Regions from separate parts of the Arthrobacter sp. AG258 genome, predicted to be linked through region 1. Evidence: riboswitches for the same ligand, from Rfam matches in the RefSeq annotation. Region 1 holds a riboswitch; each other region holds the start of a gene.
The links. Region 1 has a riboswitch for cyclic di-AMP ahead of DFO47_RS10845 (LysM domain-containing protein). Riboswitches for the same ligand answer to the same signal wherever they lie in the genome.
Positions count from the first base shown of each region.

Region 1 (7,481 bases):
CCAGCCCGCTGAACTGGCCCCCGCCTACGTCTTCCTGGCCTCACCCGAGTCCAGCTACGTGGTCGGCGAGACACTGAATGTCAACGGCGGCAGCCCCACGCCCTAGGCTCCCGGCCGCCCAACACGGCGGGCCCTCCGGTTATTCGGCGACCTCCTGGCCGGCCAGGAGCTCATCCGTGGCAGGATCCGGCTCGCCATCAAAAAATTGGGCCAGGACCGTCTTGAACACTGTTTCTCCGGGCGCGGCCCGGAGAAACAGTGTCATGGACGAACGGAGCTTCTGCGTATCGATTCCGCCAAGGATGTCCGACGCCGAACGGCCGGAATGCGTGGTGAGAGCCAAGGCACACTCAAGAAGGCGCGGGCCCAGGACGGGGTGGTCCAGGTAGGCCCGTGCCTCTGCCAGGGACGAGATGGCGTAAGTCCGCGACGTGGCGCTCTGCCCCAACCCGGCAACTTGGGGGAAAATGAACCACATCCAGTGCCCGGTCTTGTTGCCGAGCTGCAATTCGCCAAGCGCGCTTCGGTAGGTTCCCCCACTGTCTTGGGCGGCGACGAATCGTTCCAGGTCAAACGCTTCACTCATGGGCTCTCCTCTGTGGCTTGCAGGTCATTGTGTCAACTCTTTCTCCAGGAGGCGTGCTGCCGTTTGGAGTTGGGATTCAGGGTCTGCGCGCCAGCGCGCCAGGACAGCCGCGGCCCGCTGGCGGTCTCGGTGGTCCAAGCCGGCCAGCAAGGGCACCAGGACGTCGGAGACCAAAGGCCCGGCCAGCTCTGCCGCCTGGGCCGACCGGAGAAAGCCCTCCAGCCGGGTGAGGTCCGAATGCCGCAGCACCTGCACCTTTGTTTGCAGCAGGACAACGGCGGCCAGCCGGCGTTCGAAGACCGGCTGCGAGCCTGGTTTCGGCTGGCCCCACAGGGCGGAGGCCAGCATGACCGTGGTGTCATGGCCCATGTCCTTGAACTTCCTAAGGGCGTCCCGGACTGTGCCGCGGACTGCGCCGATCGAAGACCCGTAGGAGGCCAGGGCTCCGCCCAGCCGGTAGCCCACCTCGTCGGCCCGGTACCAGGCACCCTCGTTCTGAAGGGTCCGGTCGATAAATTCAGCAGCAGCCGCGACGTCGGGCACCTCGGTCACCGCCCCCGCCCCGCAGAGGCATGAAGGATACAGAATGGGGTCCAGGGCCGCGCCTCGAGCCTGCCGGCCGCAATGGGCTCGCCGCAGACCGCACAGGTTCCATAGGTGCCGTTGGCCAGCCGCTCCAGGGCTGCCTCCACTTGGTCCAGCCCGGCTGAACTCTGCTTCAACAATGCCGACGCCTGCGACAGTTCGAAGGCGATCGTGGCGCCCTCGGGATCGTGTTCGTCATCGACGTTGGAGTCCTGCCGGGCCGCGTTGGCCGCGTCGATATCAGCCCGCAGCGCCGGCAACAGGGCCAACCTCCGGGCCCGTTCCTCTTCGAGCAGCACCCTGAACCGTTCGAAATCTGGCATGCGGAAAGCCTAGCGCGTCAGTCAGTACCAGTTCAGGGCGACGGAATGGCTCCAGGCGCCGCACGGGGACCCGTAGCGGTCGCGGATGTAGCCGAGCCCCCAGTCAATCTGCGTCCGGTAACTCGTCAGCCAGTCGCTTCCGGCGCTGGCGTACTTTCCCGGCGGCAGGGCCTGGGCTATGCCATAGGCCCCGGATGAGGCATTCGTGGCCGTGGTCAGCCAGCCGGATTCCTTGGTCCACAGCTGGGACAGGCACTGGAACTGGTCGGCGCCCCAGCCGAGGGCACCCAGGCGTCCCGAGGCATAGGCCTTGGCGCCGGCAGGATCATTGACGGCACCGCCCGGGACGGAGGGAACGACGACGGGCGGCGGGCCGGGCACGGCAGGCTGCGGCGGACTGCCGGGAACCGGGTCGGCCGGCGGGGCCGGTACCGCCTCGTTGCCGGCCGGAGCTGCAGCCGCGGGTTTGGGCTGCCGGGCTGCGGCCGCGGCAGCCTGCGCCGCGGCTTCGGCCTGCCGGCGGGCCTGCTCCGCCGCAGCGGCGCGCTTGGCCTCCTGGGCCGCTTCATAGGCAGCCAGCGCCGCCTGGCCCTGGCGATACTCCCCCTCAAGTGCCGCCGTCGTTCCCTTCAGCGAGGCCAGCTGGGCGGTCAGTTCGGTGCTGTGCTGCTGTTCGTCATTTACCTGCCGGGCAAGCGCGTCCTGGGCGGAGCGGGCTGCGTCCAGTTTGGCTTTTGCTTCCCCGGACAGTCGTTCCCGCTCAGTGCGGGCCACTTTTTCCTGCTCTGCCAGGGATGCGGCAACTTTTCCGGCAGCCGCAGTTTTCTCCACCAGAGCAGCAGTCTTGTCGCCCACCAGCTGGACGAGGTTGAGCCCTTGGACGCTGTTGTTCCGCAGGGCATCAAGGGCCACGAAGAATCCGGTATTGGTCCCGCCCGTCTTGTACGCCTGGACGGCAAGCGCTCCGATTTCCTTGCGATGCCGGGCCAGTTCGTCGTTGGCGCGGGCAGCCTGGGCGGACAATGAATCCAGCCTTACCGATGCCGCTTGCAGCCCGGCGTCGGCTGCGGCGTAGTCGGCCGCTGCCCGGACCGCCGTGTTACCGGCGGCTTCAGCCTGGGTCTGGAGGCCGTCCAGGAGCCCATTGATGGTGGTGATCTCTGCCGCTTTCGCTGCCTCGGAAGACTGCGCCTGCTGCACGTCAGCCCAGGACGGATACCCACCGGGAGGTGCAGGCTCGTCTGCCGTGGCAGGCAGGACCGTGGCCGCTGCCACTGCGATGGCGAGCAGTCCCCCCACCAGTGGGGACGTGGGCATGGTCACGAACAGGGGCATAGTCCCGAAGCATACCGGCGGCACGCCGGAGCGGAAAGGCGGCCGTGCCTGCTTTGTTACCCGTTTGGTCCGGTGCCGGACCGGCGGGAGCCCGGCGTGGGTGGATCGGACCCATCCAATCGTTGGTTGAATACGAGAGAAGAACCTCGCATGTTATCTAAACGTGACAATGGGAGGGTCGGCGGGTTATGGTCTTCTGGTGTCCCTCCCCAAACGGGACACTCCCATCAGTTTGCCGAGCCCTGCCGCTGATACCGGGATTCAACCGCATTCATGCTGGCAGGGACGGGGGAACCAAGTTTCCACGACCTTTCAGGTCTTGGGGTTAAGTCGGACAGCTCCTCCGCCCACCGCGGAGATATGTTCGGCCGGGTATCTCCAACCCGAACCCGACAGCTCACCCCGCAGGCATGGGAGAGGCGATCAATCGTGTCAAAGAATCTCAGCACTGCCCGCCACCGCGCGACCCCGGTCCGCTCCATTGCGCTCGAGGGACTCGCCGTGACGGCCAAATCACAGGCCCGTTCGTTTGGCCGTCCGGCCCTCGCTGTTGCCGCCGCGTCCGGCATCGCGTTCGGCGTCGGCGCCCCGGCCCATGCGGGCGTGACGGGCGCGGACACCACTGAGCAGGCCAGCGTCCAGGCCGCCGCAGCTCCTGCAACTGCTCCGGCAGCCGCGGCAGCAACCGTCCACACCGTCGTTTCCGGGGACACCCTCGGCGCGATTTCGGCCGCGTACGGAGTCAGCCTCAATGACGTCCTGGCTGCCAACGGCCTGGGATTGTCGTCCATCATCTACCCCGGTGACCAGATCCAGATCCCCGGCGCCGGCTACGTGGCAGCACCTGCCCCGGCGCCGGCAGCGGCCCCCGTCCAGGCGGCAGCCGCCACCGCACCGGCGAACACCGGCATGAACATGTCCTACGCATCAGCAACGCCGGTGGCGTCCACCACCGGCAGCGGGACCGGTGCTGCCATCCTGGCCTCCGCCTACGGCCAGGTCGGCGTGAGCCAGGACTGCACCGCCATGGTTGAAAAGGCCCTGCGCTCCGTCGGCAAGAGCGTCGGCGACCTGGCTCCCACGCAGTTCTTCCAGTACGGCAGCGTGGTCGGGAGCCCGGCACCCGGCGACCTCATCATCACCTCGGGCCACGTGGGCGTTTACGCCGGCAACGGCCAGGTTGTGAGTGGCGGCGTCAACGGCTACACCACGCAGGTGCACTCCATCAGCTGGCTCAGCGGCTACTCAGTGGTCCGCGTCGCCTAGTCTTCGCGCAGTAAAGCCTGCTCCCAACAGGAGGGTGGCAGCCGGGTCTCCGGTTGGCACCCTCCTGTTGTCGTCGGATCAGGTCCCGCAAAAGGTCGTATAGGTCCCGAAGTCCGCCGGGGCACCGTCCATGTAGCGTTCCAGCCCGGCCCGCTCGGTGAAAGGATCGGTCACGGCCTGAAGCAGGCGCTGCAACGGGGCAGGATCTCCCTCCGTGCCGGCGGCGAGGGCTTCCTCCACCAGATGGTTCCGTGGAATGTACGCCGGGTTGACGCTGTCCATCAGCCCTGCGTCGGGTTGCAGCGCCAACCACCGCTCCGACCAGGCGTCGAAGCCGGCCAAATCCATCACCATCCCGCGCACCGGGCGCAGGTCGCCGCGGGCCGCCCTGCCAAGGTTACGGAAGAACAGGGTGTAATCCACCGGGCCGTCCTTGAGGATGGCCACCACATCGTCAATAAGGCTGGACAAGGCGTCGTCGCTGGCGTTTCCAGCGGCAAGACCCAGTTTGGTTTTCATGCCGCCCGTCCACGCCGTGCTGTACTGTCCACGGAATCCACCGAGCACCTCCACCGCTGCAGCAACAGCCTTGTCCTCGTCTTCGTCAACGAGCGGCAGCATTGCCTCGGCAAGGCGGGCAAGGTTCCATTCGGCAACGACTGGCTGGTTGGCGTAGGCGTAACGGCCACTGACATCGATGGAACTGAACACGGCGGCGGGATCGAAGGCATCCAGGAACGCACACGGGCCGTAATCAATGGTTTCCCCTGAGATGGTCATGTTGTCCGTATTCATGACCCCGTGCACGAATCCCGCCAGCATCCACCGGGCCACCAGCCCGGCCTGGGCGGAACAGACGGACGCAAACAGTGCCAGATAGGGGTTTGGGGCGACTGCAGCGTCCGGATAGTGCCTGCTGATGGCGTGGTCAGCCAGCCGCTTGAGCAGGTCCATGTTCTCCGTGGCCCGTGCGTACTGGAAACTCCCAACCCTCAAGTGGCTGCTGGCCACCCGTGCCAGGACAGCACCGGGCAGCATGCCCTCGCGCCGGACCTGCCGCCCCGTCGCCACGACGGCGAGGGAGCGCGTGGTGGGAATACCCAGGGCGTGCATGGCCTCACTGACAACGTACTCGCGCAGCATTGGCCCGACGACGGCCCGGCCGTCCCCGGCGCGGGCGAAGGGGGTGCGCCCCGAGCCTTTGAGGTGGATGTCCAGCATGCGGCCGGCGCGGTCCGTGACTTCCCCCAGCAGGAGCGCGCGTCCGTCGCCGAGCAATGGGGAGTAGCCGCCGAACTGGTGGCCCGCGTAAGCCTGCGCCACCGGGGTGGCACCGGCGGGAACGTGGTTGCCCACGAGGAGGCGCACCCCTTCGGGACCGTGGAGGTATCGCGGGTCAAGGCCCAGGCCTGCTGCGAGCTTTTCATTCAGGACCAGGAGTTCGGGGTCCGGAGCTTCCTCGGCCTGCCAGGGAACGGCAAGTTCCGCCAGTTCACGGGCGAAGCGGCCGTCGAAGGTGACCGTGGATTCAGCTGCTGCCGTCATGGGTTAACCCTATCGCCGTGGTGCCGCCCGCCCCTCCTGCACGGAGAGTTTCAGGCCCTGCCGCCGCTGGCCCCTGCATCATCCAGCCCCTTGGCATAGGCCGCCTGGCCGGCATGCTGGAGGCAGTCCCCCAGAATGCTGACAAGCCGCACCCCAAGGGTCACCGGCGGATCCCAGCGCCTGTCCACCACGCGGTCCAGGTCCTGTTCTTCCAGGCTTTCGAGGACCTTCGTGGTCTGCCGGTGGACTGCTTCACAGTACTCAAGCAGGAGCTCACCGGATGCCCGGACAGCATCCACCTGGCCGCTGGAGTGGCCATAGCCCGTGTCGCCTTCCGCCAGCGGGAGGCCAAAACGCGACACGAAGCCTTCCGACGTCCAGACCTGTTCCAACTCCGAGGCGGAGGCGACCTGCGCATCCTCCACCCTCCCCAGGTGCCACACCAGCCAGGCGATGGAGTTGCCGCGGCCGGAGGGGCGGTGCTGGAGCTGTTCCTCGTCGAGCCCGTCGAGCACCTGCCGGACCAGGCCCGGGAGGCGGCCAAAGGACTCAAGGAGCAATTCTTTGGAATCCATGGATCTGGCGCCTTTCGGGTTGCCCGGTCGGGGAACAATAAGGTTACTGAGTAAACGTCATGCCTGTGAACAGGCGGCCCCAGTCAACATGTGCGCTTGTTTCGACTTTGAGGGGGACGCGGGGTACAAGGTAACCAAGGTGCATCATGTCGTGGGCCGGGCGTTGACCGCAAGCAAGGAGAACCGATGGAACGCAGCCATGTATCCCCGGACAGTCACGGGGCAGAACCGTCCCGGACCCAGTCCCCCGCGGCAAGGATGTCAGCGCTCTGGGCGGATGGTTTGGGCAGGGCCAGCATCAGGGCCGTCCAGGCGCTCTCGCTGCTGGCGCTCGCCTGGGTGGCCGTGGTGGCCGCCACCCGGGTTCCGCTGGTGACCGTACCCGTGCTGGTCGCCCTGATCCTGGCGTCGGCAATGGCTCCCGCCGTGCGGTGGCTCGCCGCCCGCGGGTTCCCCCGGTCGCTGGCCGTGCTGTCATCCTTCCTGGTGATCATCGCCGTCGCGGCCGGAGTGGTGGGCGGCATCGTTGCACTGGTCCGCCAGCAGGCCCCGGTTCTGGCAGCACGGGCGGAAGCAGGGATTGGCCAACTGCAGCAATTCATCACCACGGGACCCGTCGCACTGACCGGCGCGCAAATCGACGCGGCCCGCAACGAATTCCAGAAGTTCCTTGCCGGCGGAACCCTGGGAGCCGATGCGCTGACCGGACTCAGGACCGCAGGGGAGATTGCTGCCGGCACGGTCCTGACGGCCGTCATCCTTTTCTTCTTCCTCAAGGACGGCGAGAGGATCCGGTCGTTCCTGATCGGGTTCCTTCCCGGCAACCATCAAGGAAAAGCACAGTTGGCCGCGGAACGCAGCCTCCTGGTGCTCGGCGGCTACGTCCGGGGCACCCTCATCATTGCCGCGATCGATGCGATCCTGGTGCTGGTGGGGCTGCTCATCCTTCGGGTCCCCCTGGCCGTGCCGCTGGCCGCCGTGGTCTTCCTGGGCGGGTTCATTCCGATCATCGGGGCAACCACCGCCGGCAGCCTCGCCGTACTGGTAGCCCTGGTGGAAAACGGGCCGGTACCGGCGCTCATCGTGCTGATCATCCTGGTGGCTGCCAACCAGTTCGAACACCACATCCTGCAGCCTGTCTTCATGGGCCGGGTCCTGCGGATCCACGGGCTGGTCATCATCCTGGCGCTGACGGCCGGGGCCACCTTGGCCGGGGTGGTCGGGGCGCTGCTCGCAGTCCCGCTGGCCGCCGTCGGATGGACCATC
Region 1 is NZ_SOBI01000004.1:348,796-356,276, forward strand. Features, by position in the region: gene DFO47_RS10820 (glucose 1-dehydrogenase) at 1-106, shown strand, start outside; gene DFO47_RS10825 (DUF1810 domain-containing protein) at 140-586, opposite strand; gene DFO47_RS10830 (DNA alkylation repair protein) at 611-1,138, opposite strand; gene DFO47_RS10835 (TraR/DksA C4-type zinc finger protein) at 1,135-1,494, opposite strand; gene DFO47_RS10840 (lytic transglycosylase domain-containing protein) at 1,516-2,829, opposite strand; cyclic di-AMP (ydaO/yuaA leader) riboswitch at 3,083-3,255, shown strand; gene DFO47_RS10845 (LysM domain-containing protein) at 3,259-4,095, shown strand; gene DFO47_RS10850 (protein adenylyltransferase SelO) at 4,174-5,640, opposite strand; gene DFO47_RS10855 (DinB family protein) at 5,691-6,215, opposite strand; gene DFO47_RS10860 (AI-2E family transporter) at 6,402-7,481, shown strand, end outside.

Region 2 (7,481 bases), on a different contig from region 1:
AGCTTCCTGGAACTGACCTTCGGCTACAACGGCCTGGCCCGCATCACCGGTTCGGGTGAAGGAATGCCCGGAGGTGGAGCCGGCGGCCCGGGCGGCGGTGCGGCGGGCGGCTTCGGCGGCGGAAATGCGGGATTCGGCGGCGCGGCCGGCCTGCTGCGGATGTTCGGGACCAGCTTCGGCGGCGAGGTGTCCTGGCTGCTGCCTGCCGCCCTGGTGCTGCTGGTGGCAGGCTTATGGTTCACCCGCCGCGAAACGCGCACGTCCCGGAGCCGCGCGGCCTTGATCCTGTGGGGCGGCTGGCTGCTGGTCACGGCGGGCGTCTTCAGCTTCATGAGCGGCATCGTCCACCCCTACTACTCGGTGGCACTGGCACCGGCCATCGCCGCGCTGGTGGGCATCGGCGCGGCGGAACTCTGGCGCGGCCGCGCGTACTGGCCGGCACGGACCACTCTTGCCGTCGTGGTCTTAGGCACCTCCATCTGGTCCTCGGTGCTGCTGGGCCGCGACGCGTCGTGGCTGCCGTGGTTGCGCATCGCCACCATCGTCCTTGGTGTCCTTGCCGCGTCCGCCATCCTCCTCCGCCTTGACGGCAAGGGCGCTGCGGGACGGTTCCGGCGCTCCGGGACGGCTGCCGTCGTCGTCCTCTCCTTGTTGGCCGGGGGCCTTGGAACGGCTGCCTGGACCTTGGCCACCGCCGCGTCCGCCCATTCGGGATCCATCCCGACGTCGGGGCCCGCAGGTTCGTCGGCGGGCGGTTTCGGCAACAGGGCTGCCGGCTTCCGGGACGACGCCGCGCTCCGTGGCGACCGGACCGACGGAACGGATGCGGCAGCCGGTGCCGGCGGTTTTGATCCCGCGAACGGAGCCGGCGGCTTCACCGGGGCCCCCGGAGCCGGCGGGGCGGGTGGTCCCGGCGAAGGCACCGCCGATGCAGCCGTGACCGCACTGCTCACCGGCACCACCACGAAGTGGTCGGCGATTGTCTCCGGGGCCAGCCAGGCCGCCAGCCTGGAACTGGCCACGAACACCAGCGTCATTGCCCTGGGCGGCTGGAACGGCGGCGACCCCTATCCCACGCTCGCCGAGTTCCAGGCCATGGTGGCCAGGGGTGAGATCAGCTACTTCATCGAAGGCGGCATGGGCGGCGGCATGGGCGGCCGGGGCGGCAACTCCGAGGTGGCCGCCTGGGTGCAAGCCAACTTCCAGGCCCAAACCGTGGGTAACTCCACGGTGTACCAACTCACCAAGTAGGACCCCATGGCCAGATCTAACTCCACTCCGGTGCAGGCTCCCTCCGCTCCCGCTGCCCCCGGCCCTGCTGCCGCGGCCGGCGTGCGGCGGGAGTCCCCGGCCCTCCGGCACCGCCTGGAACTGGCAGCCGTGCTGGCAGCTACCGCCGTGCTGTACCTGTGGAACCTCGGGGCATCGGGCTGGGCCAACGCTTTCTACTCCGCCGCTGCCCAGGCCGGATCGCAGGACTGGGCGGCCTGGTTCTTCGGTTCCTCGGACGCCGCCAATTCCATCACGGTGGACAAGCCACCGGCGTCCCTGTGGATCATGGGGTTGTCGGTCCGGATTTTCGGCCTGAGCTCCTGGAGCATCCTGGTTCCTGAAGCCCTGATGGGCGTCGGCACCGCCTGGCTGCTGTACCTGGCCGTCCGGCGGGCCGCGGCACCGGCCACCGGTGATCCGCGCCTCGCCCACCGGGCAGGGCTGCTGGCCGCCGTTGCGCTGGCACTGACGCCCGTGGCCACGCTGATGTTCCGGTTCAACAACCCGGACGCCCTGCTGGTGCTGCTTATGACCGCCGCGGCCTATGCGGTGCTCCGCTCCGTGCAGGAGGACAGGCTGCGCTGGCTCCTGCTGGCAGGGGTTTTCCTGGGCTTCGGGTTCCTTGCCAAGCAGCTGCAGGTCCTGCTGGTGGTTCCCGGGTTTGCCCTCGCCTACCTGGTCGCGGCGCCCGCCAGGCTGGGCCGGCGGCTGCTGCATCTGCTCGCCGCCGGTGCCGCGATGCTTGCCGCGGCCGGCTGGTGGCTGGCGGTCGTGGAGCTCATCCCGGCTGCGGACCGTCCGTTCATTGGTGGTTCGCAGGACAATTCCATCCTGGAACTGACCCTCGGCTATAACGGCCTCGGCCGGCTGACGGGCGACGAGACAGGGAGCGTGGGCGGCGCCAACGGCTGGGGCGTTCCCGGGCTGCTGCGGATGTTCAACAGCGAATTTGGCGGCCAGATCGCGTGGCTGCTGCCCTCCGCACTGATCCTTGCTGCCGGCCTGCTGTGGGTGGGACGCCGGGCGCCGCGGACTGACGCCGTCCGGGCGTCGGTGCTCATCTGGGGTTCCTGGGTCCTGGTGACCGGCCTGGTCTTCAGCTTCATGGCGGGCATCATCCACCCCTACTACGCGGTGGCATTGGCGCCCGGGATCGCAGCCCTGGCCGGCCTGGGCCCGGTACTTCTCTGGCAGCACCGGCGGCAGGCCGCAGCGGCGGTCTTCCTGGCCGCCGCAGTGGCCGCGGCAGCCCTGATGGCATTCACCCTGCTGGGAACCACATCCGCCTACGGCCCGTGGCTGCGCTGGGTGGTGCTGGCTGCAGGCCTTGCGGCCGCAGCAGGAACAGGGTTGAACAGGTTCATCCGCCTGCGCTCCGTGCAACGGACGACGACGGCGCTCGCCATTGCGGCATCGCTGGCCGGCCCGCTGGCCTTCTCCATGTCGACGGCGGCGACGGCGCACAGCGGGGCCATTGTCAGCGCCGGACCGGCGACGTCGTTCGGCGGCCCGGGCGGGTTCGGCGGAAACCGGACCGGCGGGTTTGGCGCGGGCGGCACGTCCCGGCAGTTGAACGGCCAGGCTGGACAAGGCCAGGCCGGACAAGGCCAGGCCGGACAAGGCCAGGGTGCCGGCCAGGGCGGGGCAGCAGGCCAGGGCGGGGCAGCGCAGGGCGGTCAGGGTGCCACCGGTGGCCGCGCCGGCGGGATGGGCGGCCTTCTGGGTGCGCCCACGCCGTCGGCCGGGCTCGTGGCCGCATTGAAGGACGGTGCCTCAAACTACACCTGGGCAGCGGCAGTAGTCGGTTCGAACAATGCCGCAGGTTACCAACTGGCCACGGAACTGCCGGTGATGGCCGTGGGCGGCTTCAACGGCACCGACCCCTCCCCCACGCTGGAACAGTTCCAAGCGCTGGTCTCCCAAGGCCGGATCCACTACTTCATTGCCGGCGGGACCATGATGTCCAGCAGCGGCTTTGACGCCTCCACCCGGATTGCACAGTGGGTGGAGTCCACGTTCCCGGCGCAAAACATTGGCGGGACCACGGTCTATATCCTGGCGGGATAACCCGGCGCCGGGGATCCGCCTGCAGCAAATCGACGCGCCATGATTCGTGACTTCCGTTACCCAAATGTGACTAATGCGCAATCTTCCTGTACCGTCGATTGGGTGCGGTCCCCGTTCGGGCCGCATATCCCGGGTTGACGCCAAGCTCTGCCGCTTCCCGGATTCCGCTTGAGCAACGGCAGAGGCGGGGGACCCACCGTCCCGGGCAATGATTGCCCTTGGGGTTAAGCCAGCACGTGTTTTTTCCGTGCGGCCGGATGCCCTCATCCGAACCCGACAGCTAACTCCGCAGGTGTGAGAGGCGATCAATCATGTCTAAATCCATGGCAAAACCATGCCTGCAAACCAAGGCAAAACATCGGGCCAAACCCCAGCCCGCCAAAAAGACCACCGTGGGCCGGCGTGTTGCGGTCCTCGCTGCATCATGCGCGGTGCTGGTTGGCGTTGGCGCGGCAGGCCAGGCGACCAACAGCATGACCCAGGCGTCGTCCACCGGGTCAAGCGCTTCCACGTCGGCGGCGGATGCCCAGATGAGCATCGAGAAGAGCGAAATCCGGTCCAACCCGGCCGCTAATCCTGCTCCTTCCGCCATCAGCGTGGCACCGCAGGCCGCGGAGCCGGCCCCCGCGCCCGCTCCCGCCGCCCCGCCTGCTGAAGCACCCGCACCTGCGCCGGCCCCCGCACCTGAGCCTGCTCCCGCCGTCGCGGTTAACGATCCCGCGGGCGCCCAGGCCTACGCCGCCAGCCAGCTGTCCTCCTTTGGCTGGGGACCGGACCAGATGCAGTGCCTGCAGACGCTGTGGACCAAGGAATCCGATTGGACCACCACCGCCACCAACGCCAGCAGCGGCGCGTACGGCATCGTCCAGTCGCTGCCGGCGGAGAAGATGGCCAGCGCAGGCGCCGACTACCTGACCAACTACCGCACGCAGATCAACTGGGGCCTGGACTACATCAAGAAGAGCTACGCCTCGCCCTGCGGCGCGTTGAACTTCCACCTGGCACACAACTGGTACTAGGCACCACCAGCACCGGGCGCAACGCAAACCGCGGGCCGCATCATGTCGATGCGGCCCGCGGTTTGCGTTAACCGGCGCCCCGGACGTCGCCCGGCCCGGCGTTCCGCCAGGGGATGTACTGGACAGACCACTTGTTGCCGTCCGGATCGGCGAAGTACAGGAAGTGGCCCCACTGCTGCACATCCACGTCGCTGACGTCCACGCCGTTGCCCTTGAGTTGGCGGTGGGCAGCCTCGATGTCGCTGACCACCAGCTGGAGGTTGGATCCTGTGCCGGGCGGAGCGTCGGTGAGCCCTTCGCCGATGCAGATGGAGCAGGCGGAGCCGGGTGGCGTCAACTGCACGAAGCGGATCGACTCCGACGGGCGTTCGTCGTAGTCGGCGTTGAAGCCAACCTTGTTGACGTAGAAATCCTTGGCGCGGTCCACATCGGATACAGGGACAAAGACAAGTTCAAGTTTCCAGTCCATCCGCACAGGCTAGCGGCGGGAACGGTTTTGAAAAAGGGTGGAACCTACCCGGCGATCCCGTACAGGCGGTCGCCGGCGTCGCCGAGGCCGGGAACAATGTAGGACTTCTCGTTGAGCTTCTCGTCGATGGAGGCCAGGACGATGTGCACGTTTGCGTCGCCCAGTTCCTCCTCCAGCTTGGCCAGGCCCTCCGGGGCCGCCAGCAGGCAGATGCAGGTGACGTCGGAGGCGCCGCGCTTGAAGAGGAACTTGATGGCCTCACGCAGGGTTCCGCCGGTGGCCAGCATCGGGTCCAGGACGAAGACCTGGCGGCCGGTGAGGTCCTCGGGGAGGCGCTCGGCATACGTGATGATGTCCAGGGTTTCCTCGTCCCGGGCCATGCCCAGGAAGCCCACCTCGGCGGTGGGCACCAGCTTGGTCATGCCTTCCAGCATGCCCAGGCCGGCGCGCAGGATGGGAACTACCAGCGGCGTGGGCTTGGTGAACGCGGTGCCGACCGTGGTGCTGACGGGCGTTTGGATGGTGACGGGCTCGGTGCGGACCTCCCGCGTGGCCTCATAGGCCAGGAGGGTCACCAGCTCCTCCGTCAGCTGGCGGAAGACCGGCGACGGCGTGTTTTTGTCCCGCAGGACGGTGAGCTTGTGGGCGACCAGGGGGTGGTCAACAACGAGAGTGCGCATCCCCTAAAACTATCATCCGGCGCTGCCTTTGCCGGGTCCGGAGTGTTCGCCGTCGTGCAGCTCCTCGGCCACCACGTCCCTGACGATGGGACGGTCGAACGACGGCGCCGCACCCACGTGTTCCCGCCTGCGGACAATGTGGAACAGCCGGTGGGCCATAATCACCACACCCACCCAGGTGAGACCCAGCAGCCAGCCCGCCATGACATCCGTGAGCCAGTGGTGGCCCAGGAAGACCCTGCTCAAACCCATGGCGATGATGAACACCGCGCCCGCCGTGATGGCCAGGACCCGGACGCGCATGGCGTGGAACTGGAGGCAGATCAGGTACACCACCAGGCTGATCACCACGGTGGTGTTCAGGGTGTGCCCGCTCGGGAACGACGGGGAATCCTCGTACGGCGGAACGGCGTCTGCGTGATCCGGGCGCGTGCGTCCCACCAGCTTCTTGCCGAAGGTGGTGGCGGTAATGGACACGGCAGCGGCTCCGCCGATCAGGACCAGCGGACGCCAGTTGCGGCTGAGGAAGGTCAGCCACGCGGTGAGGATGCTGGCCAGGATGGGCATTCCGATGCCACCGCCGATATTGGTGAACCCGGTAACGAACGCGTCGAGCCCGGGGCTGCGGAGGCTCTCGGACAAGGCCAGCGCCGGCTTGTCCAGGTTGGCCAGCCCGGCGGAGTCCACCACGTCGTCATACACCTCGGCGCCCAGCAGGGCGAGGGAGACGATGACAACACCGCCCACGAGGATGGTGAGGACCAGCGCCGCGTAGGGTTTGAACCAGGTCCCCAAGCGGTCCCGAAGCGTATCCATGGTGCCTCCCGGCATCGGTAAGTAACCTGAGTATCCCCGAAACTATCATTGAGCCATGCCGTTGCCCGAAAAGAAACACGACGCCTGGATGGGCCTTGCCCTCGCGGAGGCGCACCGCGCCCTCGCCACGGAGGACGTGCCCATCGGCGCCGTGGTCATTGGGCCCGACGGCAGGGTGCTGGGTTCCGGCCGGAACCAGCGGGAGGAGCTGGGTGACCCAACAGCCCACGCCGAGGTGGTGGCCATCCGGGAAGCTGCCGCACGGTTGCAGGAACGGGCCAGGCTCGACGGCGGCCGGGGCGACGGCTGGCGGCTCTCCGACTGCACGTTGGTGGTCACCCTGGAACCCTGCGCCATGTGCGCGGGCGCGATCGTCCTGGCCAGGATCCCCCGGGTGGTTTTCGGGGCGTGGGACGAGAAAGCCGGTGCCGCAGGATCCGTGTTCGACATCCTGCGCGAACGGCGGCTCAACCATTGGGTTGAGGTGTACCCGGGCGTCCGCGAGGAAGAGTGCGCCCGGTTGCTGCGCGAGTTCTTCGCGGCGCACCGCAGCAGCCTTTAGCGCGTCCGGCGGCGGGCATCTTTACCGCGGCGGGTTTCCGGCAGTCCGCGGCGCGTTTCCGGCAGTCCGCGGCGGGTTTCAGGCAGGCCGCGGCTGCCCGTTCCCTCGGTCGCCCGCTGCCACTACGGCCAGCAGGGCCTGGGCCGTGCTGCTCCAGCCGGGGAGGTCCTGCCGGGCCTCCGCTGCGGCTGCGCGCCAGCCCTCGCGGACCCGCGCGTCCCCGAGCCACCGCCGCAGGACCGCAGCCAGCCGGCCGGGACTCTCCTGGCCCCCTACGGGCAGGGGAACCGCTGCCCCCGGAAGTCTTGGCCCGCCGTCGGACGTTTCCAGTCCGGCGAGGGTAAGCGCCTCCACCGCGCCCGTGCCTGCCCTGACCAGCGCTGGGATGCCGTGGGCCAGGCTCTCGGTGACGGCCATCCCAAACGCTTCCGTCCGTGACACCAGCAACGTCAGGTCGGTCCGGGCCCACTGTGCTTCCAGCGGCTCGCCGGTGAGTTCGCCGGTCAGCCACACCCGCTCCTGCAGACCGTTCCCGGCAACCGCAGCCTGGACTGCCTGCGCATACAACGGATCGGCCCGGTCCGACCCCACGAACG
Region 2 is NZ_SOBI01000011.1:31,512-38,992, reverse strand. Features, by position in the region: gene DFO47_RS19375 (glycosyltransferase family 39 protein) at 1-1,251, shown strand, start outside; gene DFO47_RS19370 (glycosyltransferase family 39 protein) at 1,258-3,339, shown strand; cyclic di-AMP (ydaO/yuaA leader) riboswitch at 3,485-3,647, shown strand; gene DFO47_RS19365 (hypothetical protein) at 3,651-4,358, shown strand; gene DFO47_RS19360 (glyoxalase superfamily protein) at 4,426-4,827, opposite strand; gene upp (uracil phosphoribosyltransferase) at 4,872-5,507, opposite strand; gene DFO47_RS19350 (phosphatase PAP2 family protein) at 5,520-6,323, opposite strand; gene tadA (tRNA adenosine(34) deaminase TadA) at 6,379-6,885, shown strand; gene DFO47_RS19340 (glycosyltransferase family 4 protein) at 6,964-7,481, opposite strand, start outside.
Region 2: another riboswitch for cyclic di-AMP. It lies ahead of DFO47_RS19365 (hypothetical protein); the one in region 1 lies ahead of DFO47_RS10845 (LysM domain-containing protein).

Region 3 (7,481 bases), on a different contig from region 1:
GACGGTGAGCAGCGGGTGCGGCGGAAGTTCACGTGCCGCCACCGGGGAGGCCACTACAGGCAGCCCGGCGGCAAGGGCCTCAAGCACGGAGTTTCGGATGCCTACGCCGTGTTCGTCGGGGAAGACGGCGACGTCGGCCCCCTTGAAGACATCCGGGAGTGAGGGCACGTTGGCCAGGATTTCGATGTGTGGACCGGCCAGCGCCTGGACTGCCGCTGTGGGTTGCCGCCCGGCGATGACGAACCGTGCCTCCGGGACCTCCCGCCACACGAGGGGAGCGATACGGGTGGCCAGGACCGTGGCGCTGTCCACGTTGGGGGCGTAGTTGAGGCTGCCCGCGAAGCAGACCACCGGCGCCTTCCGGTCCGGACGCGGCCCCGCGGCCACGCTGGTTCCGTTGGGGATGCTTTTCACGGACCGGCCGAGCTTCGCGGACCAGGCTGCAGCGTCCTGTGCCCCGACGGTCAGCAGCCGCGCCCTGGCGGGCAGCGACCGTTCCGCCCGTTCGGCGAGGTGCTCGCGCAGCCGGTAGGCCGGCCGGAGGGAGCGGGCAATATCCGTGTCCATGGCGGCCCGGATGGACCAAGGGTCCACCGTTTGCAGCACCACGGGACCGGCCACATGATGCGAAAGGAAGAGGGCGTGCGGGCCATGGATGAGGGTGGCCTCTCTGCTGCCGGACAGGGTGGCTGCCGCTGCCCGCGCTGACGGGGTGGAGCGCCGGTGCTTTCCCAGGCCGGCGAGGCCGCCGAAGGAGCGGACAAATGCGGCGGGGTCGTCCCGCGGGGCTAGTTCGTGGACGGTTTCGCAGCGGGCCCGGACCTCCGCCGGAACCGGGACAGGGCCGGAAAACGTCAGCAGCGTGACGGCAACATCCGCGGGAAGGTGAAGGATCACTTCGTACGGGATCATGGAGCTTCCATCACCGAGTTGCGGGTCCCGGTTTGGCACGCTTTCCGTCACGTACAGGAGCTTCATTGCAAGAGTGTACTGGATCACACTCGGGTGGCAGGGTTGCTCTGGGCAACTTTGTGGGGAACCGCAGGAAGCCAAAAAAGGGCGACGGCGGGAAGTCCCGCCGTCGCCCTTTCCAAGGGGGCGCGTGGCCGGCTACTGCCAGGCGCGGACGTAGTCCACCAGGAGTTGGGACTGCGGGCCGTACACCGGGTTCGTCGAGGAAGCGCCGACGTTCAGCACGATGTACTGCGGGGCGTTTCCGTCGTCCGTGGGGTAGGACTTGACCTTCACGCCGTCGAAGTAGACGTCCGACGAGTTGGCCATCCGGTGCAAGCCGAAGGTGTGGTATTCGTTGGCCCAGTTGCCGCCGACGCCACCCTGGTTGTGTGACCCGGAGCCGGAGTGGTAGTTCACGGTCATCTTGCCCTGGAGGACCTCCGCGATGTCGTTCTCGCCGGTGGCCGGCCAGGACTGCCCGGTGGTCCAGAACGCGGGCCAGTTATAGAGGCCGTTGGCGTTGCCGGGGAACTTGATGCGGGCCTCGACGTACCCGGTGGTGAACTGGTACCCGGTGCCCGCTCCACCCTTCGGGTTCGTGGAGACCAAGGACCCGGAAGACGAGGAGGCAAGGCTGAGGGCCAGGTTGCCGTTGGCCACGGAGACGTTGGCTGGGCTGGTGGCCACCTTGTTCATGGTTCCGCAGTTGGGGGAGAACCAGCAGTTGGACCACTTACCGCTGTCCAGGCCTGAACCGTTGAACTCGTCAGCGAAGGTCATGGTCCAGTTTCCGGGGACCCCTGCGGGCATGGGCGTCCCGCTGTTGGCCAGCGGTGCCGAGGCTGGTGCCACGGCGATGGGGGACTGCGGTGCAGGAGCCGCCACGGCCGGAGCCGGGGCGGGTGCCGCGGGAGCCGGCGCCTGGGCCGGAGCCTGCTCTGGTGCGGGCGCGGGTGCGGCTGCCGGTGCCGGGGCGGGCGCCGGAGCGGACTGGACTGCGGCCGACGGGGTGGGCTGGACCTGTACCTCGCTGCCGGCCCCGGCGGCGCTGGCCACCCGGGATACGTCGGCAGCTTCATTGCCGTTGGCGACGCCGAGGCCAAGGGAGGCTGCGCCGAGGACGGCTGCTGCCAGGCCGGCGGCCAAGGGCAGGCGGCGGGAATCTCTGGATGTCAAGAACTGACGGAGCCCGGCCGATGGGGTCTCATTCTGATGACGGCGGGCGCGTTTGGCGCTCGATTTGCGGGATGCGGGCATGGGGAATTTACCTCTCAACGCCGGCGGGGTTAGCTGTCGGGTTCGAATGCTGCCATTCGGCCGCGGATCGCGGCTTCACCCCGAGGGCAGGCGGGAGCCATACCCGTGACACTTGGGTCCCCCGCCTCTGCCTTGGAACCTGAGGGATCGCGGAAGCGGCAGAGTTGGGCGTCTTCCGGGATTGGGGCCGGCTGGGGCGGCCCACCCGAAGACCGTACACGAAAATCCCTGTGGAATCACAATTGGGTAACGGAAGCGGCGCGGTGGGCGTGGCGTCCCGCGGTGCACCGCATAGACGTCTAATGGCGACCGGCACACTCCTGCGTTTTCCACATACGTGTCCGGTCGGGCTGCTCCTGCCGCATCACGCGGCTAGCCTTGAGTCAAGCGCGAATCGCCTATCAGGTCCAGATGCACTAGGATATTGAAGTCTGTGCTGCGTCCTGCCTCCGTACTGGTGGCAAGGCACTGCGCGGAATCGCAAATGAACCTCCTGTTACGGAAATGCCGTAACCGCTTAGCCCAAAGGAGGTGGGTTCACATATGCGTCCTTACGAATTGATGGTAATCATCGACCCCGAGGTCGAAGAGCGTACCGTTGAGCCGTCGCTTCAGAAGTTCCTGAACGTCATCACCAACGATGGTGGAACCATCGAAAAGGTTGACATCTGGGGCCGTCGCCGTCTGGCTTACGAGATCAAGAAGAAGTCCGAAGGTATCTACGCCGTGGTGAACTTCACCGCCAAGCCGGAAACCGCCAAGGAACTTGACCGCCAGCTGTCTCTTAACGAGACCATCATGCGCACCAAGATCACCCGCCCCGAAGAGCAGAAGGTTGTTGCTGAGTAATCAGCACCAAAATTCATTCTTTACCCCGCAGGAACGCACTCTTCACCCAGGATCGAACAAGGAGGCAGTAGATGGCAGGCGAGACCACCATTACGGTCATCGGTAACCTCACCAATGACCCGGAATTGCGGTTCACACCGTCCGGTTCCGCAGTAGCGAACTTCACCATCGCTTCCACCCCCCGCACCTTTGATCGCCAGTCCAACGAGTGGAAGGACGGGGAGACCCTGTTCCTCCGCGCCGCGGTCTGGCGTGAAGCTGCCGAGAACGTCGCCGAATCCCTGACCAAGGGCATGCGCGTGATCGTCACCGGCCGCTTGAAGAGCCGTTCCTACGAAACAAAAGAAGGCGAAAAGCGCACTGTCATCGAGCTTGAGGTCGACGAAATCGGCCCCAGCCTGCGCTACGCCAACGCCAAGGTCAACCGCACCCAGCGCTCCGGCGGACAGGGTGGGGGCGGCTTCGGCGGCGGCAACGGCGGCGGTGGCTTCGGAGGCGGCAACCCTGGTGGAAACCAGGGCGGCAACTCCGGTGGAGGCTGGGGCGGCGGCAACCAGCAGGCTGCACAGGACGATCCCTGGGCCACGCCCGGCGTGTCCAATGCAGGCGGCTGGGGCAACGGCCCCGATTCCGAACCTCCCTTCTAAAACCCAAACAACGGCCCGATGCCGGGAATGCCCGGGAGCCGCAAGGCACCCAAGGTTTTGCCGCCGTCGGACCACCACCATCCCGTGGATCAATATCCACGGGCTCCCTAGAATAGGAGCTCCACGATGGCTAAGGCTGAACTCCGTAAGCCCAAACCAAAGTCCAACCCCTTGAAGGCCGCTGACATCACTGTCATCGACTACAAGGACGTAGCATTGCTGCGCAAGTTCATCTCCGACCGCGGAAAGATCCGCGCCCGTCGCGTCACTGGCGTCACGGTGCAGGAACAGCGCAAGATCGCCCAGGCAATCAAGAACGCCCGCGAAGTTGCTCTGCTGCCTTACTCCGGCGCTGGCCGCGGCTAAGGAAGGGATTAACTAACATGGCAAAGCTCATTCTGACCCACGAAGTAACCGGTCTCGGTGCTGCTGGCGATGTTGTCGAGGTCAAGGACGGTTACGCACGTAACTTCCTGCTGCCCCGCGGCTTCGCCCTGACCTGGACCAAGGGTGGCGAGAAGCAGGTTGAGTCCATCAAGGCTGCCCGCGCCGCCCGTGCGCACGCTTCTGTTGAAGCTGCACAGGCGCAGGCCCAGGCTCTGTCCTCCAAGAAGGTCAAGCTCGAGGTGAAGGCCGGCGAGTCCGGTCGTCTCTTCGGCACCGTCAAGCCTGCTGATGTCGCTGCCGCAGTCGAGGCCGCCGGCCTCGGTGCCATCGACAAGCGCAACGTTGAACTGCCGAACCACATCAAGTCTGTCGGTTCGTACACGGCCAACGTCCGCCTGCACGAGGATGTTTCCGCTGTCATCGACCTTGAGGTCGTTGCCGGAAAGTAGTTTCCGCACCGCAGTTCAGTGGCCCCCGCCCGGGATTCCGGTGCGGGGGCCATTTGCGTGCAAGGTCACTGCCGGGGTTTCCAGCGGCCGGCCGCGTGCGCCATAGGCTTGGGGCGGGCCGCTGTTCCTGGCCTGCACCACTCCACCGTTTCCACGGAAGGTCACCCAGCATTGCCGTTCCTCTTCGTCAGCTGCATCCTCCTGCTGGCCGCAGCCGTCAGCTTTGCGACCGACCGGAGGCGCCTGCGGAACGGAGTCTTCCTCGTCTCAGGGGCGGTCATCGGCTGGCTTGGGCTCCTCCTGGTCTCCGGCAACAACTCCAACAACTCCGTCCCTGTCCTCATAACCGTGGCCTTGGGCCTCCTGCTCATCGTCTCAGTGCCCATCCTGGCCGTGTTCCTTGTCCTCAACGGCCTCATCATGCTGCGCCGCGAAGGCCGCAGCCTGGCAAACCTGCTGTCCCTGCTGGCAGGGCTGGCCGTGGTGGCCGTTCCCCTTGTCCTGGCCGCCCTGCAGACGGCCGTACCCGCACTACGGGCGCTCACGTCGGCGGCTGCCCTGCTGACCGGCTACGTGGGCTTCGTGTTCGTCAGCTATCTGGTCTATTCGCTGATTTACTCGCACCTGCCGCCGCGCCGCCATCCCGAATACGTGGTGGTGTTGGGTTCCGGCCTGGCCGGCAGCTCGGTTCCGCCCCTGCTGGCCGCCCGGCTTGACGCGGCGGCGCGCCTGTACCGGGGCAAGCATGGCGGGTCCATCAGGGCTCTGATTCCCAGTGGCGGGCAGGGAGCCGATGAACTCCTCGCCGAAGGGACAGCGATGGCCCGCTACCTGCAGGAGCAGGGTGTTCCTGCCAACAGGATCATCGTGGAGGACCGGGCAGCAACCACCATGGAGAACCTGCACTTTTCGCGCGCGCTGATGGAGCGGCCGGACGCGCCCGTCACGGTGGTCACCAGCAGCTACCACGTGTTTCGTGCGGCCATGTTCACCCGGCGTGCGGGCCTGCGCGCCCACGTCACCGGGGCCAGGACGGCGGGCTACTTTATCCCCAGCGCGTTCCTTCGGGAATTTGTCGCCATCCTCGCAACCTACCGGTGGATCAACCTGGGCTTTTGTGCTGTGCTCACCGCCATTCCGTTGGCCGCCATGGCCCTGCCGCTGCTCCCTTCCTAGGACCGGCAGTCCGCCCGGCGGGCCGGTGGTAACCTGCTCCGGTGAACCCGACACCCAGCAGCCGTCCTTTCCACCAGGTGGATGTTTTCGCCGGCAACGCCTACCGCGGCAACCCGCTCGCCGTCGTCCTCGATGCCCACGGTCTTGACGCGGCAACAATGCAGCACTTCGCGAACTGGACCAACCTCTCCGAAACCACCTTCCTCTTGCCCGCGGAGGATCCCCGCGCCGACTACAAGGTCCGGATCTTCACCGGGAGCGAGGAGTTCCCGTTCGCGGGGCACCCCACGCTGGGATCCGCACATACCTGGCTGCAGGCCGGCGGGGTTCCGAAGTCCAGCGGCTTCGTGGTCCAGGAGTGCGGTGCCGGTCTGGTCAGGATCAAGCGCGACGCCGGCCGATTGGCTTTCGCCGCACCGCCCTTGACCCGCTTTGAGGCCGTGGACGAGCCCCTTCGGCGCCAGTTGGCTGTCGCCCTGGGAATCCCGGCCGGTGACATCGTGGACGCATCCTGGCTGGTGAATGGGCCGGAGTGGATCGGTGTCCTGCTGGGGTCTGCGGACCAGGTGATGGCGCTCGTGCCGGATCCGGTGGCCATGGGGAACCTGAAGGTCGGAGTCATCGGGCCGCATCTGTCCGGAGGGGACGCCGACTTTGAGGTGCGGACGTTTATCCCGGGTGATGCGATGGTGGAGGATCCGGTGACGGGCAGCTTCAACGCTGGGGCCGCCCAGTGGCTTATTGGTAGCGGCAGGGCACCTCGGCGCTATGTCGCCGCGCAGGGTACCGTCCTGGGCCGGGCAGGGCGTGTACATGTCACCGCCGAGGACGACGATGTGTGGGTGGGCGGAGAGTCCACTACCTGCATCCAGGGCACCGTCCTGCTTTGATGCGGGTCACGGGAATACATGAGGAGGTACCGCGGTTCAGGGATATAGATGCAAATGCATGTATGATCGAATGAACGAGCACCAGGAGAATGCCATGGAAACCCGCCGTATCACAGTCCTCTCCGCCGGACTTGGCGTCCCGTCGTCCAGCCGGCTGCTGGCCGACCAGCTGGCGGCCGCTGCCGAGCGGCGGCTCACCGCCGGTGGCCACGAGGTGCTGGTCGACGTCGTCGAACTCCGGGACCTCGCCGTCGACATCGCCAACAACTTCGTCACGGGATACGCCGCACCGCGCTTGGCGGAAGTCATCGCCGGGGTGGAGGCGTCGGATGGGATCATCGCCGTGACGCCGGTCTTCAGCGCCTCCTACAGCGGCCTCTTCAAATCGTTCTTCGACGTCCTGGACCCCAAGTCCCTGGACGGCAAGGCTGTCCTGCTGGGCGCCACCGGAGGTACCGACCGGCACCAGATGGTGCTGGATTACGCCTTGCGCCCGTTGTTCAGCTACCTGCGCACCCGCACGGCCGCCACGGGAGTCTTTGCCGGGCCCCAGGACTGGGGAACCGCGGAAGAGGGTGGCTCGTCGCTGGCCGACCGCATTGAGCGCGCTGCCGCCGAATTTACCCTGCTGTTGGAGGGTCCCCAGCCGGGCCGGAAGCCCGCACCCCTGGAGTCCCTGCCTTTCGAGCAACTCCTGGCCGGAATCGCCGGACCGCGCTAGTCGTCCAGCAGCGCGATGAATTCCCGGGCCTGGACCGGGGAGATGTCCGAGTGGCGCGTCAAGGCGGTAACGGCAGCCTCGGTGTCCCCGCTGCGGGCCAAGGAGCGGATCCGGCCGTAGATTTCGTCGTTGAGCATATTGCTGCTCACTT
Region 3 is NZ_SOBI01000008.1:111,912-119,392, reverse strand. Features, by position in the region: gene DFO47_RS16925 (glycosyltransferase) at 1-978, opposite strand, end outside; gene DFO47_RS16920 (glycoside hydrolase family 16 protein) at 1,111-2,130, opposite strand; cyclic di-AMP (ydaO/yuaA leader) riboswitch at 2,216-2,392, opposite strand; gene rpsF (30S ribosomal protein S6) at 2,755-3,060, shown strand; gene DFO47_RS16910 (single-stranded DNA-binding protein) at 3,132-3,707, shown strand; gene rpsR (30S ribosomal protein S18) at 3,834-4,073, shown strand; gene rplI (50S ribosomal protein L9) at 4,091-4,543, shown strand; gene DFO47_RS16895 (YdcF family protein) at 4,715-5,719, shown strand; gene DFO47_RS16890 (PhzF family phenazine biosynthesis protein) at 5,761-6,609, shown strand; gene DFO47_RS16885 (FMN reductase) at 6,704-7,330, shown strand; gene DFO47_RS16880 (hypothetical protein) at 7,327-7,481, opposite strand, start outside.
Region 3: another riboswitch for cyclic di-AMP. It lies ahead of DFO47_RS16920 (glycoside hydrolase family 16 protein); the one in region 1 lies ahead of DFO47_RS10845 (LysM domain-containing protein).

Region 4 (7,481 bases), on a different contig from region 1:
TCACGCACTTGTTCGAGTCCCGGCTGGCCGGCTACGGCGGCTGGCAGTGGTACGCGGTGCTGACCCGCAACTCCCGATCCAAGGTGGTTACCGTCGATGAGCTGGGCCTGTTGCCGTCCGAAGAATCGATCCTCGCCCCGGAGTGGGTGCCGTGGGCCGAACGCGTGCGCCCCGAGGACGAGCAGCAGCAGGAACCCGAACAAGCCCGCCAGGAAGAGCCGTCCGCAACGGAGCAGGCGCCCGGGGATGAAGAGGATGCCGACGACGACGCGGAGCCTGCCGCCGGCGCCGCGGAGCCAAAAGACTAGGCAAGAATTTTCCGCCACACGCGAAAGGCGCCGTCCGGGGGTTATCCCGGGCGGCGCCTTTCGCGTGTGCCTGGACTACTTGCGGAGCTCGCCCACCACATAGTCGATGCTGGACAGCAGTGCCGAGACGTCGTCGGGCTCGATGGCGACGAAGGTGGCGATGCGCAGCTGGTTGCGGCCCAGCTTCCGGTAGGGCTCGGTGTCCACGATGCCGTTGGCGCGCAGGACCTTCGCCACCGTTGCCGCGTCCACCGACTCGTCAAAGTCGATGGTGGCGATGACGTTGGAGCGCTCCTCCGGGTTGGCCACAAACGGGGTGGCGAACTCCGAGGCGTCAGCCCAACTGTAGATGCGGCCGGCGGAATCGGCGGTGCGGGCAGAGGCGAAGTCCAGGCCGCCGTTGGCGTTCAGCCACTGGACCTGGGCGTCAAGGGTTACCAGGGTGGACAGCGACGGGGTGTTGTACGTCTGGTTCAGCCGTGAATTGTCGATGGCGGTCTGGAGGTCCAGGAAGTCCGGGATCCAGCGGCCGCTTGCCTTGATGGCGGCAGCGCGCTCCAGGGCGGCGGGGGAGAAGAGGCCGAGCCAAAGGCCACCGTCGGAAGCGAAATTCTTTTGCGGGGCGAAGTAGTAAACGTCGCTTTCGGCAATGTCGACGTCCAGGCCGCCGGCAGCGGAGGTTGCGTCCACCAGGACCAGGGCGTCCTTGTCGGCGCCCGGCACCCGCTTGACCGGGGCGGCGACGCCCGTGGAGGTCTCATTCTGTGGCCACGCGTAGACGTCCACGCCCGCCTCCGCCTGCGCTGCAGGACGGGTGCCCGGCTCAGACTTAATGATCGAGGACGCTTCCAGGAACGGCGCCTTGTTGGTGGCGGAGGCAAACTTGGAGCCAAACTCCCCGAAGGACAGGTGCTGCGCCTTCTTGGACACGAGGCCGAAGCTCGCGATGTCCCAGAACGCGGTGGAGCCGCCCACGCCGAGGACCACCTCGTAGCCCTCGGGAGCACGGAAGAACTGGCTGAGTCCTTCGCGTACGGAGCCCACCAGGTTCTTGACCGGAGCCTGCCGGTGGGATGTGCCGAGGATAGTCTTCGACGCAGCGGACAGGGCATCGATCTGTTCCGGCCGGACCTTTGAGGGGCCGGCCCCGAACCGCCCGTCCTGGGGCAGGAGGTTGGCGGGAATCGTGATGCTGGTGTCGCTCACAGGTGCTCCATTCGGCGGGGACGAAAGCTGTGGTCCGGGTGGTTGGTGGCCGGGAGCCGGCCATGGCTGCAGTGCAAACCTTCCCCAATTCTGCCTGAAGCGCGCAGGGTGGCGGGAGCGGGCGGCGCCAATGTCCAGCCAATGAGACGCCGCAGGCGGCAGGCCCTATTCGGACTAAATCAAAATAGGCTAAACTCTTCCCCGGACTACGTCGCGGGAAGAGGCGATACGGTGGGACAACGCAAGGTACTGCGCTCGAGGAGCTGAGCTGGATGACGGATCTGATCGACACTACGGAGATGTACCTCAGGACCATCCTGGAGCTTGAGGAAGAGAACATCGTTGCCCTCCGGGCCCGTATCGCCGAACGCCTGCGCCACTCGGGGCCTACCGTTTCCCAGACCATCGGCCGGATGGAGCGCGATGGCCTGGTCGTCGTCTCCGGTGACAGGCACCTGGAACTGACCGACACCGGCCGCAAGCGTGCCACTGAGGTCATGCGGAAGCACCGGCTGGCCGAGCGCCTGCTGGCCGACGTGATCGGATTGGACTGGGCCTATGTCCATGACGAAGCCTGCCGCTGGGAACACGTTATGAGCGAACGGGTGGAGCGGCGCATCTACGAGATGCTGGACCACCCCACGGAGTCGCCCTACGGAAACCCCATCCCCGGCCTTGCCGCCCTGGGCGGAGAGCCCGGACCCGGGTTCGGCGACGGCGCCATCAGCCTGGTGGAGGCAATGAAGGCCTACGGGCCTGAATCGGCAGTGACCATCAGCCGGCTGGCGGAACCGATCCAGGTGGAGCCGGAACTGCTGACCCAGCTCGACGAGGGCGGTATCCGGCCCGGCGCGTCTGTCTCCCTGGAACGCGTCGGTGACTACATTTCGGTACGGGTGGCGGGAATCGAGGGCGCGCTGGAGCTGCCTCCCGAGGTGGCGGCACACGTTTTCGTCGCCGTGAACCAGGCCTGACGCCGCGTTTCCATACCCCACCCGGGGGATTCCAAGCAAAGATAACGGAATTGTTACCTAGGGTCTTAAGCCCCTATAGTGGAACCCAGCGTTGATACTTAAGCGTTACCTGATCCGGAGCCGAGCTCTGCCAGCGGGCCAGGTGTACGAGTCGTTACTGGCAGAGGCGGGGGAACCACAACCGGCAGCGGGGGACTGCCTTGGGGTGAAGTCCGTCAGCAGCAAGCCTCTCCAGTGAAGGATTCTTCCGGGAATATCCCTGTGTAGAAGTTTGCCCATGACGGACCGGGTCTTTGATCTCTCTGACCCGAATCCGACAGCTAACTCCGCAGGCTATTCCAGAGAGGAACCCTTCTTGACCATGCAGACCTCCCGGGGCCGCCGTCGCGCGGCGGGCCCCCCTGAGGCACCCCGGGTTGTCGAAGTAGCCGCCGCGGAGCGCCCCCGCGACCCGCAACGGGATGCACGCCGCCGCCGGGGTCCGTTCCGGCAAATCACCGACTTTGCCGCGGCCAGCGGCATCGGCCAAAAGGCTGGCATCGCCCTCGCCGCCACCGGCCTGGTGCTCACGGTGACCATGCCCGCCACCAGCCCCGTTATGGCGACGGATGCGGCCGGAATCGCACCCCAGGCCGCCTCCGCAGTCAGCCCCCAGCCCCAGATTTCCGCGGATGTAGGCGCCCAGATCGACTTCAGCCGCTCAGCCGTCGTAACGCAGGCGGACCCCGACGGGAAGCTGAAGCAACTGCTGAGCGCCCAGTCGGCCGGATCGGTAACGCGTGCGGCTTCCGCCGGGACCCTGGCCGCGCCGCTGGCATCCCTCGTGACCGCGTCGCCCTTCGGCTACCGGGTCAGCCCAATCACCGGCGGCACCGGAGATTTCCACCGCGGACAGGACTTCGTGGCACAGTGCGGGACGTCCGTCCTGGCAGCCGCAACAGGAACCGTGACCTTCGCCGGCTGGCACCAGTTCGGCGGTGGAAACCGGGTGGTGATCGACCATGGCAACGGCCTGGAGACCACGTACAACCACCTCTCGTCCTTCAACGTCAAGGTGGGCCAAACGGTCTCCCGCGGCGAAGTCGTGGCGTTGAGCGGGACCACCGGGGCGTCCACCGGCTGCCACCTGCACTTCGAAGTTCAGGTCAACGGCGAAGTGGTCGATCCGATGGGCTGGCTGTAACCGTTTGATTGCGCACTCCCAGATCGCCGTGACCCGCCGTGACCTGAATGTGACATTGAAGCAAAACTGCTGTACCGTCTAACTCGCGTCAACTTTTCCGAAGTTGACGCTCTTGAGTGGATTGCCTAACTCTGCCACCGCTCAAGGTCCGTTCGCATTTCATCGTCTGGCAGGGGCGGGGGAACCAATTTTGGCCTTCTGCGTTCTGGAAGGCCTTGGGGTTAAGTCATGAGCTTCCCAGGAAGCGAAGTGGCCGGGTGACTCCCATCCGAATCCGACAGCTCACCTCGCAGGCATTGGGAGAGGCTACCTTCGTGTCTTCACGCCATAATTCTGCGCGCCACCGTGCGCAAACGGTTCGCGCCAACCCCTTGGACGCCATGTCCAAGGCCGTAAGCGCCAATGCCGGGACCGTGGGCCGCCAGGCTGCCGTTGTGGCAGCGGCTTCAGGCCTCATCCTGAGCATGGGCCTGCCGGCCAACGCCGCGGACACCACTGCCGGCATCTCGGCCTCCACGGAGTCCGGTTCCGCGCAGACCGCCCTTGCTGTCACCGCGGCCCCCACGGCCACCGTTTCCTTCGAGCGTCCGGCGGTCAAGACCACCGCCGCCCCGAAGGTGGAAACCGTGCGCACCCAGTCCACCGCGTCCGCGGACCGCACCGCCACCACTGCCGGCCAGGAGGCGTCCAAGGCCGGACAGGCAGTGGAAGCCGTTTCGTCCGCAGCCACCTCGGGTATCGCCGCGATCGCCTACACCGGCATCGGCCACCCCTACGTCTGGGGCGGCACCACCCCCAACGGCTGGGACTGCTCCGGCTTCGTTCAGTGGGTCTACGCGCAGGCTGGAATCAGCATTCCCCGCACGAACGCGTGGAGCATCATGACCCCCACCTCCACCCCCCAGCCGGGCGACCTCGTGGTCCAGAACGGCGGCGCACACGTCGGCATCTACGTCGGCAACGGCATGATGATCAGCGCGCTCAACCCGTCGCAGGGAACCATGCTCCACTCTCCCGCAGCCACCGGTACTTCCACGTACTACCACCTGAACAAGTAGTTCTTGGGCTCCACGCTCCAAGGGCTATTTCTTTGCCCAAAGCTTTTTCGCTAGAAACCAACATCCCCGTTCGGGACGCGCCGGCGTACCCCCAAGATGCCGGCGCATCCAACCCCCTCGGACAGGCCACCGCGGTCCAGAGGAAAACGAAAGAGAGAACTGATGACGACTCGTGCTACCGCACGGCACCGCGCCGAGGTCACCAAAACCAACTCGATCGCGATCATTGCCAAGGCTGTCAGCGACAACGCCGGCGGCATGGGCCGCCAGGCTGCAGTAATCGCTGCAGCTTCCGGCCTGGTCCTGACCAGCGGCATCGCAGCCAACGCAGCCGACACCAACGTCAAGCGCGACTCGGCTCCGGCATCCGCCATGGAAGTTGAATCCGCCGTCGACGCTCCGATCTCAGCGGCTTCCACCATTGCCATCAGCTTCGAAAAGCCGGCCGTTACCACCTCTCCGGCACCGGCTCCCGAGCCCGAGGTTGCGGTGCAGGAAGCCGCTCCCGCTCCCGTTGCCCAGGCCGTTGCCGCTCCCAAGGTGACTGCCAAGGTTGCAACTGCCGATGCCACGGCTGCCCCCGCCGCCCAGGTTTCCGCCAGCGGAAAGGGTGCTGCCATCCTGTCCGCTGCCTACGCCCAGCTTGGCGTACACCAGGACTGCACCATGCTGGTGACCAACGCATTGGCTGCCGTCGGCATCCACTTCCACGACTGGCCCGCCGGTTACCTGTCATTGGGTGACAGGGTGTCCGCATCCCAGGCCCAGCCCGGCGACCTCATCTACTACGCCGACGGTGGCGGAGGAATGGCCCACATCGCCGTCTACGCCGGAAACGGGATGGCCGTCCACGGCGGCTTCAACGGCAACGACACCGTTGTGTTCAGCGCCAACGTTGGCTCCGGACCGGTCTTCATCCACGTTCGGTAACCACTGCCGCCCGCCGCACGCGGCGCCGCATAAGATGTGCCCGGAAGGACCCCTGCCCTTGAGGCGGGGGTCTTTTCCCGTTTAAATCCCGCCATTCTGCGTGCATCCCGGCTCCCGCCACCGGGGTGGGGATCCGGCCTCCGCGCATACCGATTACCTGATATTGCAATTCTCTGTTTACTCTTGTGATGTCGATCCATAGCCCGGACATGCCGAGGGCAGCCGGCCCTCGTGCCCCTGACGGGTGCGGCCGTGAAGAGGTACGTGCATGCGCACTCTCGTTCTGAATGCTGGATATGAACCGCTGGCGGTTATCACCTTCCGCCGGGCGCTGGTGCTTGTGCTCACAGGCAAGGCGAGCGTGGTGGCCGAGGGGGATGATCCCGTGGTGGGCCCCACTGACGTCCTGGGCCGCCCGTCCGTGATCCTCCTCAACCGCTACATCCGCCCGCGGTACAACCACTCAACGGCCGTCAGCCGCCGTGGTGTGCTTCGACGTGACGGGCACAAGTGTGCATATTGCGGAAAGGCAGCGCACACAATCGACCATGTCCACCCAAAATCGCGGGGCGGAGCCGATTCCTGGGAGAATCTCGTGGCTGCCTGCCTGCGGTGCAACAACGTCAAGGGTGACCATACCCCCGGCGAGATGGGATGGACCCTGCGCTTCGTGCCGGAGCCGCCGCACGGAACCATCTGGCAGATCAAGGAACTGGAGAAGCCAACCCCCGCCTGGGATCCATTCCTGCTTCCCGAGCGCGCCGCCTGACAAGCGGCTTCCAGGCCGGTTGCTGTTCGCTAGGCTGGGTGGGTGCAAACGGACCCGTTGATCTTTGACGCCCTGATCCTGGCGGGCGGCCGATCATCACGGCTGGGTGGAGTACCCAAGCAATCGTTGGTCCTCCGGGGAAGAACCCTCCTGGCATGGACCCTTGACGCCGCTGCCGGTGCCCGCCGCACGGTTGTTGTGGGCGACGTTTCCGCCGGCAGCCCTCCGTCCCGCGGGGCTGCCGATGAGGCCGGACCCGCCCAGGCCCTGCCGCCAGGCGTCCTGTCCTGCCGGGAGGAGCCGAAGTTTGCCGGTCCTGCCGCCGGGATCTCAGCCGGCCTCGATGCCCTTGCCACCTATGGGGGAGGGGCGCCCTTCACTCTGGTTCTCGCCTGCGACATGCCGCTGGCAGCCCGGGCGGTGGCGATGCTCCGGGACGCGGTGGCAGCTGCGGGCGATGGCCGGGGCGCCGTGGGCCGCTCGGCCGACGGCAGGGAACAGCCGCTGGCAGCCATATATAACACTGATGAGTTAAAAAGATCGTGCGGTGAGTTGTCCCGCCGGGACGCCCTGGTCAACGGCTCCGTGAGGTCCCTCCTTGCTAATCTGGACGTGCAGCTTGTCACAGTCCCAGCCGGGTCCACTGCCGACGTGGATACGTGGGGTGATGCTGCCACGCTGGGGATCGCCGCCGGGAGCCAGCGTGAAGACTTTGACCAAAACGTGCGGAGCCAACGTGGGAGGCAAGTCGTGAAAAGCCAGGACGAGACGCTGGAGGAATGGTGCAGGGCCCTACTCCAGGCATACAAGCTGGAGGACGTCCAGGTGGACGTGAACGCAGTGCTGTCCCTTGCCGGCGTCGCAGCCCACGCCGTGGTCCGGCCGGCTGCTCCACTCACCACGTTCATCGCAGGATTCGCCGCGGGGCTGGCTGCCGCACCGGGCAGGGAAATGGACACGGCGTCCATGGAAGCGGCGATGGCCGTGGCTCGGTCCCTGGCTGCCGACTACGAGAATGAAGCTGCCGCCGGGACCCCCGGCGAATGACGGCAG
Region 4 is NZ_SOBI01000009.1:156,097-163,577, reverse strand. Features, by position in the region: gene DFO47_RS18075 (DUF3027 domain-containing protein) at 1-308, shown strand, start outside; gene serC (phosphoserine transaminase) at 384-1,514, opposite strand; gene DFO47_RS18065 (metal-dependent transcriptional regulator) at 1,787-2,488, shown strand; cyclic di-AMP (ydaO/yuaA leader) riboswitch at 2,597-2,839, shown strand; gene DFO47_RS18060 (M23 family metallopeptidase) at 2,850-3,671, shown strand; cyclic di-AMP (ydaO/yuaA leader) riboswitch at 3,784-3,981, shown strand; gene DFO47_RS18055 (C40 family peptidase) at 4,052-4,729, shown strand; gene DFO47_RS18050 (NlpC/P60 family protein) at 4,892-5,659, shown strand; gene DFO47_RS18045 (HNH endonuclease) at 5,928-6,428, shown strand; gene DFO47_RS18040 (NTP transferase domain-containing protein) at 6,471-7,475, shown strand; gene DFO47_RS18035 (molybdopterin molybdotransferase MoeA) at 7,472-7,481, shown strand, end outside.
Region 4: another riboswitch for cyclic di-AMP. It lies ahead of DFO47_RS18060 (M23 family metallopeptidase); the one in region 1 lies ahead of DFO47_RS10845 (LysM domain-containing protein).